3 regions of the Alcaligenes sp. SMD-FA genome follow, and region 1 is predicted to be linked to each of the others. Evidence: riboswitches for the same ligand, from Rfam matches in the RefSeq annotation. Region 1 holds a riboswitch; each other region holds the start of a gene.
The links. Region 1 has a riboswitch for thiamine pyrophosphate ahead of OKX01_RS07870 (NUDIX hydrolase). Riboswitches for the same ligand answer to the same signal wherever they lie in the genome.
Positions count from the first base shown of each region.

Region 2: linked by a shared signal. The riboswitch ahead of thiC (phosphomethylpyrimidine synthase ThiC) and the one ahead of OKX01_RS07870 (NUDIX hydrolase) in region 1 are both predicted to bind thiamine pyrophosphate.
Region 3: linked by a shared signal. The riboswitch ahead of OKX01_RS08970 (sodium:solute symporter family protein) and the one ahead of OKX01_RS07870 (NUDIX hydrolase) in region 1 are both predicted to bind thiamine pyrophosphate.

Region 1 covers NZ_CP110108.1:1,708,719-1,713,313, reverse strand. The annotation lists gene OKX01_RS07880 (hypothetical protein) at 226-603, shown strand; gene OKX01_RS07875 (tautomerase family protein) at 610-999, shown strand; TPP riboswitch at 1,045-1,163, shown strand; gene OKX01_RS07870 (NUDIX hydrolase) at 1,208-1,681, shown strand; gene thiD (bifunctional hydroxymethylpyrimidine kinase/phosphomethylpyrimidine kinase) at 1,678-2,484, shown strand; gene hisI (phosphoribosyl-AMP cyclohydrolase) at 2,587-3,051, opposite strand; gene fur (ferric iron uptake transcriptional regulator) at 3,092-3,550, opposite strand; gene OKX01_RS07850 (dihydroorotase) at 3,576-4,595, opposite strand, start outside.
Region 2 covers NZ_CP110108.1:3,437,589-3,442,183, reverse strand. The annotation lists gene thiC (phosphomethylpyrimidine synthase ThiC) at 778-2,694, opposite strand; TPP riboswitch at 2,750-2,844, opposite strand; gene OKX01_RS15905 (helix-turn-helix domain-containing protein) at 2,885-3,262, opposite strand; gene OKX01_RS15900 (helix-turn-helix domain-containing protein) at 3,473-3,847, opposite strand; gene OKX01_RS15895 (response regulator transcription factor) at 3,960-4,595, shown strand, end outside.
Region 3 covers NZ_CP110108.1:1,933,223-1,937,817, forward strand. The annotation lists gene OKX01_RS08965 (flagellar motor protein MotB) at 1-752, shown strand, start outside; gene OKX01_RS08970 (sodium:solute symporter family protein) at 830-2,269, opposite strand; TPP riboswitch at 2,411-2,518, opposite strand; TPP riboswitch at 2,585-2,682, shown strand; gene OKX01_RS08975 (3-oxoacyl-ACP reductase) at 2,733-3,515, shown strand; gene OKX01_RS08980 (LLM class flavin-dependent oxidoreductase) at 3,512-4,595, shown strand, end outside.

The DNA of each region.
Region 1 (4,595 bases):
CCTAAAGCTCGTCCAGGCAACACTTATAGGGATCGCTTTTTAATCATTATTAATGATCCATAAATTCACTATTCATCATTTTACTTGATCTACTCAGTCTTCTATCTTCCCTATGGATAGCGCCGCTATCTCAACCTCAAACTAGGAGACTGATACCGTGACCCACCCTGCTGCCTATCTCGTTGACTGCACAAATGGCCACATCTTGCCTGGCTTTTGACTTGTATGTTGACAGACGCTCAACGCGACATCATCAAGGCGGCTGTGCCGCTGCTGGCAAGCGACAGTGAAGCCTTGACCACCTATTTTTATGAATTGATACTGCGCGACTCCCCACCGCTGAGTCCCTTGGCCAGCCAGATCACCAACAATCGCGTTGCTCTCCAAATCCAGTCCGAGCGTGCCCCACATGGGGACACTTTCCTGCTGCAAGCCCTACGCGAAGAGCTGAGCGAGAGGATAGCCAGCAACGAGCTTATCGATGAATGGGCCGCCGCTTACCAGCAACTATCAACCTTGCTCATCGAAGCCGAACGCCTGATGTACGACGATATGGCTATCACTCCCGACGGCCTTGCAGACCGCACTTCCTATCAAGAATGACCCACCATGCCACTACTGAAATTTGACCTGATCCAAGGCCGCAGCGACGACGAACTACGCCAGCTACTTGACACCACGCACCAAGCCATGGTGCACGCCTTTGATGTTCCTGCCAGCGACCGCTACCAATGCGTCACCCAGCACCGTCCCGGCGAGCTGGTGCTGGACGACACCGGCCTGGGTTACCCTCGCAGCGACAAAGTAGTGCTGCTGCATATCGTGTCCCGCCCCCGCAGCGAGAGTCAGAAAGTCCAGTTCTACCGTTTGCTGGCAGAGCGACTGGAACAAAACTGTGGCGTATCACCCGATGATCTGATCATCGCTCTGGTCGAGAACAGCGATGCAGACTGGTCCTTCGGGCGTGGGCGAGCGCAGTTTTTGACGGGGGAGTTGTAGGCGAAAGACAGGTATACTCGCCCAGACCGTTTTAACAAGAACGGTCTTTTCACCGAGGGGAGCCTGGCGAGCAGGCTGAGAAACTGCCCGAGCAGATTGCACCGCAGTGACCCGTTGAACCTGATCCGGGTCATGCCGGCGAAGGGACGGGTATGTACCTGCTCGCCGCTTGCTGCCGGATGGCTATCCTTGAGTAGGAGTTGCTATCTTGTCGTCTGACCACTCTCCCGCCCCCGTCGGCCCGGTTGCCGCCACCCTGGCTGCCGTCATCCGTCAAGACCAGATTTTGCTGATACGCCGCGCCAATCGGCCCGATGCCGGACGCTGGGCCTTTCCGGGCGGCAAAATCCGCGCGGGCGAAACCATCATGGCGGCGGCCCATCGGGAATTGGCCGAAGAAACCGGCATACAAGGCCAGGCCTTGCAGGTCTTTGATGCGCTGGATGTGTTTGACCGCGAGCCCAGCACCACACCCTTGGCCTATTCACACTTCATTCTGATTGCTGTGCTGTTTCGCTGGCAGCAAGGTGAGCCGCAGGCAGGCGATGATGCCCTGGACGCACGCTGGTTCAGCAATGCGGAACTGAACAGCCTGGATGTAGCACACAGTTTTGACGTCGTCCGAGTTGCCCGCCAGGCACTGGCATTGGCTGCCACTCAAGATCAAGTAGGCCAAGCATGATTCCGAATGTATTGAGTATTGCGGGCACAGACCCGACCAGCGGCGCTGGTATTCAGGCTGATCTGAAAGCCATGTACGCCTTGGGTGCCTACGGCATGAGCGTAATTACAGCCGTGGTCGCGCAGAACACCCAGGGCGTGCGGCGTTTTGTGGCGCTGGAGCCGGACTTTGTGGCGGACCAGTTGGACGCGGTGTTTGAGGATGTGCGCGTGGATGCCATCAAGATCGGCATGGTCGCCAATGCAGGGATTGCGGAAGCGATTGCAGACCGCCTGCACCATCACGGCCTGGACTGCCCGATTGTGCTGGACCCGGTCATGGTTGCCAAAAGCGGGGACCGTTTGCTCAGCCCCGAAGCCGTCTCCGTGGTGCGCGACAAGCTGCTGCCCATGTGTACCCTGCTCACCCCCAACTTGCCCGAAGCAGGCGATTTGCTGCAAAAACCGGAACCCGCCTCGCTGCAAGAAATGCACAGCACTTTAAAGGAGTTGTGCTTGCTGGGCCCTGAATGGGTGCTGCTCAAGGGCGGCCACCTGGACGGCCCGGACAGTGTGGATCTGTTGCAAGGTCAGGGGCAGAGCCATGTTTTTCAGTCGCCCCGCATCCCGACACGCAACACACATGGCACGGGCTGCTCGCTATCCTCCGCCATTGCGGCCCTGCTACCGGGGCGCAGCGTGCCAACTGCGGTGGGTTTGGGCAAGGAATACCTGAATGGCGCTTTGGCCGCTGCCGACCAATTGCAGATCGGCCTGGGGCAAGGTCCGGTGCATCATTTCCATGCTTTATGGCCTCTCAAGTAAGCTCTCTCCCATTACAACTGATCGCTATGCGATGTTCAGTCTGACTGCCCTGCAGTTTTACGAGTGCGAACAGTCAAGCGGCTCCATTGAATGAAACAAACACTACAGCACAGTGGGATTGGGCACATCCCCATACACTTCTTTGGGATCAAAGGTCTTGGCGGACTCGACAAAGACCAGATCCTGACCTTTGCTATGCTCGGCACCCACCGGCACCTGCCGGTAGAAACAGGAGTAATAGCCCACGTGGCAACTGGCTCCGGAACCGGCTACCCGCACACGTAGCCACACCGCGTCCTGGTCGTCGTCGATACGCATTTCCTCTACCGTCTGCACCAGTCCACTGCTGGCACCTTTATGCCAGAGCATTTGACGCGAGCGGCTCCAGTAATGGGCTTGCCCTGTCTGTATGGTTTTCTCCAGGGCTTCCCGATTCATGTAACCCAACATCAAGACCTCGCCATTGCTAGCGTCTGTCGTGATGCAAGCAATCAAGCCGTGCTCATCAAACTTGGGGGCCAGTTCGTGGCCCTCTTCCACTTGCTCCACCGAGATTCGGCGGCTCATTTGGACTGTCGCATTTTCAGCAGACCTGGTTTCTTGTCCTTCAGTCTTCACGTTTTCTCCTTGTCATCATGGGTTCCGGGCGATATTCGCAATCCGCTTTCAGGCAACGGCCATACAGCACATGGCTATGTTCCAGAACCTGAAAGCCCCGTTCTTGAGCAATCGTTTTTTGTCGCTGCTCAATAGCTTGGTCATGAAACTCCTGCACACGTCCGCAGTCCGTGCAGATCAGGTGATCATGGTGTTCGCCGTCATCCAGCTCATAGAGCGCCCGGCCAGATTCAAAATAAACCTGCTTTAGCAAGCCTGCCTGTTGCAACTGGGTCAACACACGGTAGACCGTCGCCAGGCCGATCTCGCTGCCTTGTCGTATCAATTGGCGATACACATCGTCTGCCGTCAAATGACGAATGCCGGGGGCCTGGAATATCTCAAGAATCTGGATACGGGCTGTGGTCACCTTCAAGCCACGCTCTTTAAGCTCTTTTGAATCCGTCATGGCGCACTCCTGATTGAATGGGCGGCTAAGGGACGTCCAGAAAACGCAGCGGCCTGCCTTGCGCCTGCCGTTCCAAGGCTTCATCACGAACCACACAATGGCCGCGCACAATGGTGTGAATTGGCCAGCCTACAACGGGCATACCGTCGTAGGGAGACCAGCCGCTGACACTGGCAATCCAGTCATTGCGGATACGGCGGCGTGCCTTCAAATCCACAATGCTGAAATCCGCATCAAAGCCCACAGCGATGCGTCCCTTGCCTTCCAGACCAAAAATCCGGGCAGGCCCGGTACTGCTCAAATCCACCAGCCGTTGCAGACTCAAGCGACCTGCATGGACATGGTTCAACATCACGGGTAGCAAGGTCTGCACGCCGGTCATGCCGCTGGGTGAAGCGGGATAGGCTTGGGATTTCTCCAGCAAGGTATGCGGCGCGTGATCGCTACCAATGACATCCACCACACCCGAGCGGATCGCCTGCCACAGCGCATCTTGATGAGCTTGCTCGCGCACCGGCGGATTCATTTGCGCCAAACTGCCCAGACGCTCATAGCATTCAGGGGCTTGCAAACTGAGATGATGCGGGGTCACCTCTACGGTCACGCGGTGTTTGTGGGCGGCCAGAAACTGCATTTCTTCTGCGGTGGACACATGCAGCACATGCAAGCGGCGATTCACCTCTGCCGCCAGACGAACAATGCGTTGGGTCGCCTTCAAGGCACTTTCCACATCACGCCAAACCGGATGTTGGCGCACGTCGCCGCTATCCAGAGCGATCTGTTTGCGTTCATGCAGCCTGGCCTCATCCTCCGCATGCACCGCCAGCCGTCTACGGCCATGACGCAAGATGCGACGCAAGACGTCGTCCTCATCCGCCAACAGGTCTCCAAAGGAACTGCCCATAAAGACCTTGATGCCTGCGCAGCCTGGAAGCTGCTCCAATTCCTGCAAAGACTCGGCATTCAAGGCAGAGCCACCGATATAAAAGGCGTGATCACACCAGCTACGGCCTTGGGCGGCGTCCAGCTTGGCTTGCAAGTCAGT
Region 2 (4,595 bases), 1.7 Mb from region 1:
CCCCCGGACGAACCACAAGCGTCCCGCTCAAACAGCAGAGTGCTTGCATCCCGGATGATGCCCCCGCCTGCGGCAAGTACTCTGAATCGCCCCTCCGGGTCCCCACCGCCCCCAAGGGCTTATACCGTGGCTATTCAAGCAATCATGTATTAAGGGTCTGAGATTTGGGATCTCGGATCTGAAGTTTGAGGCTTGAGGTTTGACGTTTGACGTCGGAGGTGAAAGGACTGAGGTGAGAGGTCGGAGGTTAAAGGTCTCAGGTGAGAGGCCTGAGGTGGGAGGTCATAGATTCGACGCAGGCCAGGAAAGTGTCATACGCCATCCAAGCATGCGGTTTGAACTGTCCAGAAAAAAACGATTGTGAGCCAGTTGAGCCTAGCTTCAGGGTGTCCGGTCGGTTTAGAGGGTTTGCCGCAGGCGGGAGATAGCGTAGGGGTGCAAGCATCCTGCTGTTTGAGCCGGACGCTTGTACTTGGTCCGGGGGACCAAGTACCCGGTGAGTTCAGGATGCGCCCGTAGCTATCTTCCGACAAGGGCACCGGTGCGCAGCACCGGCAAACTCTCAGGCCGGACACCCTGAAGCTAGGCTCAATTGGCGTCTTCTGCAACGATCTCTTTTGCCTGACAAGCTTCGCGTTCCTACAAATGAAGCAACAAATGAAGCAACGAACCCCGCAAAAAAAGCCCCAGGCAGAAAAAATCCACCCAGGGCTTTAACCCATCAAGGCCTGATCAAACAACGATCATGTTCACACCAGGCTCGTCTTCAATAAAGCTTCAAGCCTCCTGATACAGCTTGCTGCCCTGCTGAACGAACTGTACTGACATCTCCTTCATCCCCTGATCCACAGCGGACTGCTCATCTAGGCCGTTAGCCTTGGCATAGTCACGTACATCCTGCGAGATCTTCATGCTGCAGAACTTGGGCCCACACATGGAGCAAAAGTGCGCCACTTTCATCGAGTCTTTAGGCAAAGTCTCGTCGTGGAACTCACGCGCGGTATCCGGGTCCAGCCCCAGATTGAACTGATCATCCCAACGGAATTCAAAGCGCGCCTTGGACAAGGCATTGTCCCGGAATGCCGCCGAAGGATGCCCCTTGGCCAAGTCCGCGGCATGTGCCGCGATCTTGTACGTGATGATGCCGTCCTTCACGTCTTTCTTGTTCGGCAAGCCCAGATGCTCCTTGGGCGTCACATAGCACAACATCGCCGTGCCTTGCCAGGCAATCATCGCCGCGCCCAAACCGGAAGTGATGTGATCGTAGCCCGGTGCAATGTCGGTTGCCAAAGGCCCCAAGGTATAGAAGGGGGCCTCATGACAGTGCTCCAGCTGCAACTGCATGTTCTCTGGAATCAGATGCAAAGGCACATGACCTGGGCCTTCAATCATGACCTGAACATCGTGCTTCCACGCAACCTGAGTCAACTCGCCCAAGGTACGCAGTTCCGCGAATTGCGCCTGATCATTGGCGTCATAGCCCGAACCGGGGCGCAAGCCGTCACCCAGTGAGAAAGCCACGTCGTACTGCTTCATGATCTCGCAGATGTCCTCGAAATGCTCGTACAGGAAGCTTTCGCGGTGATGCGCCAGACACCACTTCGCCATGATGGAACCACCACGCGACACAATGCCTGTCATGCGACTGGCTGTCATCGGAATGAAGGGTAAACGCACACCAGCGTGAATGGTGAAATAATCCACACCTTGCTCGGCTTGCTCAATCAGGGTGTCGCGGAAAATATCCCAGGTCAGATCCTCGGCAATGCCGCCGACCTTTTCCAGTGCCTGGTAAATAGGCACGGTGCCCACCGGAACGGGTGAGTTGCGAATAATCCATTCGCGCGTCTCATGGATATTCTTGCCCGTGGACAAATCCATGATGGTGTCTGCACCCCAGCGAATCGCCCAGGTCATTTTCTCGACCTCTTCGCCAATGGTGGAGCCTAGGGCCGAGTTACCGATATTGGCGTTGATCTTCACCAGGAAATTGCGGCCAATAATCATGGGCTCGGTTTCCGGGTGGTTGATATTGGCGGGCAAAATGGCTCGGCCACGCGCAATCTCATCGCGCACAAACTCGGGTGTTACCGTGGTGGGCAAGCTGGCTCCGAAGCCCTGACCGGGGTGTACCTTGGTCAGGCGGCGGGCCATCTCTTCACCTTGTGGGCCACTGGCGCGCAAACTTTCAATGTATTGCTCGCGCCGCAGATTTTCCCGAATCGCCACAAACTCCATTTCAGGGGTGATGATGCCGCGCCGTGCGTAATGCATTTGCGTGACATTGGCACCCGAAGTACTGCGCCGGGGTTGACGCTTCAGTTCAAAGCGCAAGGTGTCCAGCTCCGGATCAGCCTGGCGGGCCTGACCGTACTGGCTATTGAGTCCTGCCATCAACTCGGTGTCATTGCGCTCGCTAATCCAGGCTTGGCGCAGTGCAGGCAGACCTTTGCGAATATCGATCTGTACCGAGGGGTCTGTGTAAGGACCGCTGGTGTCATAAACGCTTAAGGGAGGGTTTGGCTCGGCGCCAAAGTGGCTGGGCGTATCAGCCAGAGAGATTTCCCGAAAAGGCACACGCAGATCAGGCCGTGAGCCGGTTTGATAGGTCTTTCGGGAGTTGGGTAAGGGCTGGATCGCAGCCGGGTCTACGCTGGCCGCAGTGGCCGTAAAAGAAGGGGTTTTGCTTGTCATTGCAGCTCCAAGGAAATGGTGGAGCCGATATAGGAAGAAGTGCCGTGCAGGCATTGCACCTGTGGCACACGCTCCCAGCATCGGCATTATCCGTACTGGTACGAGGGTTTATCTCAACCCGCCAAATGGCGAGTACCCCTGCGTGCCGACAAGTATAGGTACTTTAGAGCTGCTTGTGGACGTATAAGGCTTATTTTCTTTTCATGCCGTTGAGCAGGTGACGGATGGTTTGATCCAGATGGTCACGTTCTTTGGGGGGTAAAGCCACAATCTCGTCCACGGAAAAGCGGTTGAAGGGCCAGGTCACAATGGGCGGGCCTTCGCCGGAGTCTTGCAAGGTGGCCGCATGGCTTGTGCTCAACTCCATATTGCCCAGCCCGTTCTTGAGCCATTGGGCGCTGATGTTCAGGGCTTTGGCCAGATCCAGAATCTCGCGCGCGTCACGCCGCGTGCCACTCTCATAATTGGAGATGGCGCTTTGGCTAAGGTTACACAGGCGGGCCAGTTCGGCTTGGGAAAAGCCGCGTTGCAGGCGGGCGTGACGGAGGCGATCAGAGAAGTGTTTCACACTACAGATTGTTCATGGAACGCCCTGCACGATGGTTTTCAAGAAAAACCCCGTATGTGATAAAACGATCCGGCCCCATCTGCTTCGCTAGGCAAAGAGAAGGTTAGGATAGGTGTGGGCGCAGTCTGGTATCACGCTGTGTGTACAACCAGCCACTGAGTAGAGTGCGACGCTTGGCGACAGCAGGTAGGGGGCAGAAACGAGTAGTGTCTAGCGCTTTTTCATGCCGTCCAGCAAATGACGCAAAGTGCGATCGAGCAAATCCCGTTCGCTATCGGCTAGCGCAACCACCTCATCGACGGAGAACAGACGGAACGGCCAGGAGACAATCGGAGCGCCTTCCTGAGGTTCGGACAAGGTATATCTGTCGTCCAAGAACTCCATCTGGCCGACACCTTTGCGCAGCCATACCGCGCTGACATTCAAGGCTCTGGACAGCTCCAGTATTTCGCGGGCATCTCGACGAGTACCGTTTTCGTAGTTGGAGATGGCGCTTTGAGTCAATCCGCATAGACGTGCCAAATCCGCCTGAGAAAGACCGCGGTATTGACGTGCATGGCGAAGGCGTTCGGAGAAATGTTTCACACAACAGATTGTTGATGTAACTGCCAGCACGATGGTTTTGATAAAAAATCACAGTCGTGATTTATACTGTCCGACATAGTCATCAGATGTCATTATAGTTAAGGTTTCAACTATGTCGGTTGCAAATGAAATTGCTGGCGGTCCTGTTGTGCTCTACCTGGCCACGGCTATCCCTGATCGGAATTTACTAGAACAAAAAATTCAGGCACTGGCTGAACGTGGTTATCGTCTTATTTTTTGTCCGGATGTAACGGCTTTATTGCAGTTGGCTCAAACGCGCGGGCGTCATGCCGGTTCACTATGTATTGCCTGGCTGGGAGGCACTTTGGCAGAGATTTGCTCTGCAGCCGTGCGCTTACGGATGCTGTGTCCGCAAATCGGGATCTTGATGCAGTCCGACGCCACGGACTCGGCCATGTTGCAAGCCTTGCACAGTGGCGGCGATCAGTTTTGTCCCAAGGATGCGTCTTTGGAGTTGCTGGCGGCCAGTTTGCAGAGTCTGCAACGGCGTTTGATGCAGATACCCATTATTCCTGAACCCTCCTTGATTCAGGAGTGGGTGCTGGATCAGGAAGGCTGGACCTTGATATCACCGGTTGGCATGTCATTTAGTCTGACCAGCACGGAGCGCGCCTTTATGGTCCGTTTGCTGCGAGAGGAGGATCGCCGGGCTAGCCATTACGAGCTGATGCGGGCTGTTGCCAGTAAAACAGATGTCATCAGCAATCCGCCTGGCGCCTTGCATATC
Region 3 (4,595 bases), 220 kb from region 1:
TCGAACAGCAACTGGCCGGCAATCTGGGCAGCCGCCGTCGCAGCCGCCCCTGGAATGATCCGGGGCTGGCCGTACCCGAGGAGGAAGAGGCCTGGCTGACCACTTATCTGGACATGATGACCTTGTTGCTGGTCTTGATGATTGTGATGCTGTCCTTTGCAGGCAAGCGGGTACAAACGGCGGCGCAGGGGCAAGGGCAGGGAGGTGCGACGGTCGTTGCACAAGCAGGCAAAGACGGAGCCGGTTTGTTGCCCGCAGGCGCGGGCCTGTTTCCCGAGTCCGGCCTGGGTGAGGGGCAAGGCAAAGGCAATCACGGTCTGGATCTGGATGGCTTGGGTGACAACATTGATGTGGTCATGAACGATCAGTCTGTGAGCTTCCGTATCAACAGCGAGATTCTGTTCAACTCGGGCGGTGCGGATCTGGGCTTGGAGGGCTTGACGGTGCTACGTCAATTGGCTGAAGTATTGCAAAAATCCACCCACCCGATTGTGATTGAAGGCCATACGGATTCGGTGCCCATTCGCAGCTATCGCTACCCTTCCAACTGGGAACTGTCCGGTGCACGTGCGGGCAGTGTGGTGCGTTACATGGAAGCCAATGGCATTGGCAGCCAGCGCCTGAGCGCGGTCGGTTATGCCGATACACGCCCCTTGGGGGACAATGCGACACAGCAAGGACGCGCAACGAATCGACGGGTTGAAATCATTGTGCAAACTCCTCAAATACAGCCTGAAAGTCCCGTCCAATAAGCCTTTACAACAAAACCCCGGTTTGCGACTGACAAACCGGGGTTTTTGTTTTGAACTTGAATCCAGTGTGTTCGGATTTAGTCCAGAACACGTGTGGAGGAGGCCAGGGTGCCCAAATCGAACTTGGGCAGATGGCGACGCAGAGGCATGATTAACACGCTGATCAGCACCGGCACAATGGCGGCCAGCAAGAAGGATTCCAGCAAGTAATCCATCGGGCCATTGGGGCGTGGGAACACGGCCAGACCGGCCACCAGGCCGCCCAGGGTGCTAAGGGTGGCGGTAAAGCCATCGTAGCGGCGGCTATACAAACCAAAGAACACGGGGAAAGCGGCTGCCGAACACAGCAAGTCTGCCAGCAGGAACAGGTACAGCACACTGAAACCTTGCGAGGACGCGTACAGCACAGGGATGGAGCAAACCCAGATCAGGGACCGCGCCAGACTCATCATTTGAGCGGTATTGCGATGGGGCATGATCCGGCCCAGATCCACCGCAATCAGGCTGGAAACAGCACTGATGGCGGTATCGGCACTGCTCATGACCAAGGACAGGCCCAAAGGAATCAGCAGTACCAGAAACCAGACCGGTACGTGCGGCAAAATAACGTTGAACAAGGCGACGGAGCTGTCACCGGTGGAGCCCAGGCCCACAAAGGCCAGACCAAATAAACCCATCAAAAAGATGAAAGGGGCGACAAACAGGCCACCGAGCAAAAAACCGCGACGCATGGACTGCGTGTCTTTGGCGGCATAGATGCGCTGCCAGTTGCCCTGGTGAAACAGGCCGGTCAGCAAGATGGCCACAAAGAAGGTCAGCCCGGCCTTGATACCGACCGGGTCGCCAAGCTCGATCAGGCGCGGCGCCTCCAGCTTCACGCTGTCAAACAATTGCACCGGTCCCCCTACGGCTTGCCAGCCAAACATGATGATCAGAAACAGCATGGGCAGGATTACAAGCATCTGTACCTTGTCGGTAAAGATGGACGCGCGCAGTCCGCCATAAGACGTGTAGATCAGCGTGGCCAGCAGCACAATACTGGCGGTGACCCACAGGGGGATAGGGGCGATCAAGGTAATCATCTTGGACATGGCGGTGATTTCAGCCGTCATGGAGATGAACATGTAAAACAACATGATGAGCAGGGTCAGCGCATACATAGGGCGACCGTAGCGGGCAATGACAAACTCGCTCAGGCTGTGGCCGCGTGGCAGCAGTTCGCGCATGCGTTTGCCCAGCGGAATCATGGCCAGGCGGGGCGACATGGAACCGAGGGCATAGCCGATGACGGCGCTCAATCCTCCCCAGGTGGCAGCCTGCGCGGGTGAGAACAGGATCCATGCGCCCAGCGAAGAAGCCAATAAAGTCAGAATGGTAGCGACGGAACTTTGACTATTGCGAGCCACCACAAAGTCTTCAAGAGAATTTTTGTAGTGGCGGGCGTATAGCACCCCGGCCAGAGCAAAAGCCGCAGAAAAAACGATCAGCCACAGGAGGGTGGCGGTTTGGTCCAGCATGAGATCTCCCCAAAAACCTGTTTGAACAGGCACAAACCGGCCAAGCTGGCGGGATGCCAGGGCAGGGCGCAGAAAAATGGAGGGATTGAAATGGGGCGTGTGAGCTGATGAATGCACCGCACAGACAAGAGCGGGCAGGCTGCCAGGCCGCGTTTCCTTTCCCTTCGCCGGCATGATCCGGATCAGGTTCTAAGGGTTACCGCTTGAATGCGGAGTCTCAGCCCGTTAAGGACTCCCCCAGGAACAGGTTCAAAGAGTAGGAGAGCTTCTTTCAAATGTCAATGATACGGTCTAGGCCAATTTATGCTATGGTCTGGCTGCGGCACGGGGTGTCCTTCTTGGAAAGGGCTGAGATAAAACCCGTCGAACCTGATCCAGCTCATACTGGCGAAGGGATGTCCGAATCCATAGACCTGCGTCTGAACCGGGCCGACATCCTCGCCGAATTCTTGCAAGGAGTCTCATGTCTGTGGAACACGTCTCGGAACTCTCCCAACAACTTGTTCTGGTCACCGGCGGCGCACGCGGCCTGGGGGCTTGCCTGGTACGTGCGTTTGCGCGTCAGGGCGCGAAAGTTGTCATCAATTACCTGAAAAGTGAAGCAGCCGCTCAGGCGCTGGCGGATGAGTTCCCGCAGCAATGTCTGGCCGTGCAAGCGGACGTGACGGATGCGACGGCGGTGCAAGCTTTGTTTGCCAAGGCCCAGGCGCATTTTGGCCAGCCTATCACTACGGTCGTCAATAACGCTTTGCCTGAATTTTCTTTCAACGGCGATGCTCGTCCCCATGCCGATACGCTGACGTGGTCGCAACTGAACCAGCAACTGGAAGGCATTGTGGGCGGTGCCTTGAACACCACACAGGCGGCATTGCCTGGTATGAAGCAAGCGGGCTTTGGTCGCATCATCAATATCGGTACGAACCTGTTCCAGAACCCTGTTGTGCCCTATCACGATTACACGGCCGCCAAGGCGGCGTTGTTGTCCATGACGCGTACCTTGTCGCACGATCTGGGGCCCGATCAGATTACTGTGAACATGATTTCTGGCGGTTTGCTGCGTACAACCGATGCGTCCGCGGCTACGCCCGAGGCCGTGTTTGACTTGATTGCGGCCAGCACACCGTTGCGCCGTGTGACTACGCCTGAGGAGTTCGCCGATGCCGCTTTGTTCTTTGCCGGTCCGTGGGCTCGGGCAGTCACTGGGCAGAATTTGGTGGTGGACGGTGGATTGGTGAAAAACGGATGAGGCAGCTGCACTTCAATTTATTCATTATGGGCTGCGGGCATCACAAAGCAGCCTGGCGTCATCCCGATTCGCAGGTAGAACGCCTCGGCGATGTCCGGTTTTACGAAGAACTGACCCAGATCGCCGAGCGTGGCAAGCTGGACGCCATATTCTTTGCCGATGGCCAATCCAGCGATAACGTGTCTGACGGTCCGCGCTGGTTTTTGGAACCCTTGACCATGATGGCCGCCCTGGCGCGAGCCACCGAGCGTATCGGCCTGATCAGCACCGTTTCCAGCACTTTCTACACGCCTTTTGTGGCAGCGCGCATGTTGTGCTCCCTGGATCATGTGTCCAAGGGACGGATGGGCTGGAACGTGGTGACATCCATGTTTGATTCGGAAGCACGTAATCACGGCTACGAAGCCATGCCCGACCATGCCTGGCGCTATGCACGGGCTGAAGAGTTTGTTGAGACTTCGCTGAAGCTGTTCGACTCCTGGAGCGACAGTGCCTTGGTGATGGACAGGCAGGGCGATTATGCCAAGGTAGATCAGGTGCGTCAGATCCTGCATAAGGGCGATCACTTCCTGGTCGATGGGCCCTTGACCTTGCCGCGCTCACCACAAGGACAGCCTGTTCTGTTTCAGGCCGGTGCCTCTGAGCAGGGCCGGGATTTGGCCGCGCGCAAAGCTGAAGCGATTTATGCCGTGGCGTATGACTTGCCCTCGGCCCAATCCTATTACCGCGACATCAAACGACGCGTGCGGGAAACGGGGCGGGGCGTGGATGTGCCCGTGATGCCAGGCCTGGTGACCTATGTGGGCTCTACCATGGAAGAGGCGCGTCGCAAACAGCAGGAACTGGATGAGCTCTTGCCCGCCGAGACGTCCTTGCGCCAGTTGGGTATGTTCGTCGGTCAGGATTGCATGGGCTGGGAACTGGATGCGCCGGTACCGCCACTGCCTCCTTTGGAGAGCTTCAAGGGCCCCAAAGGGCGTTATGCCACCATGCTGCGCATTGTTGAAATAGAAAAACCAACGGTTCGTCAATTGCTGGGTCGTATTGCTGCCGGTGGTGGTCATTGCACCATGGTCGGAA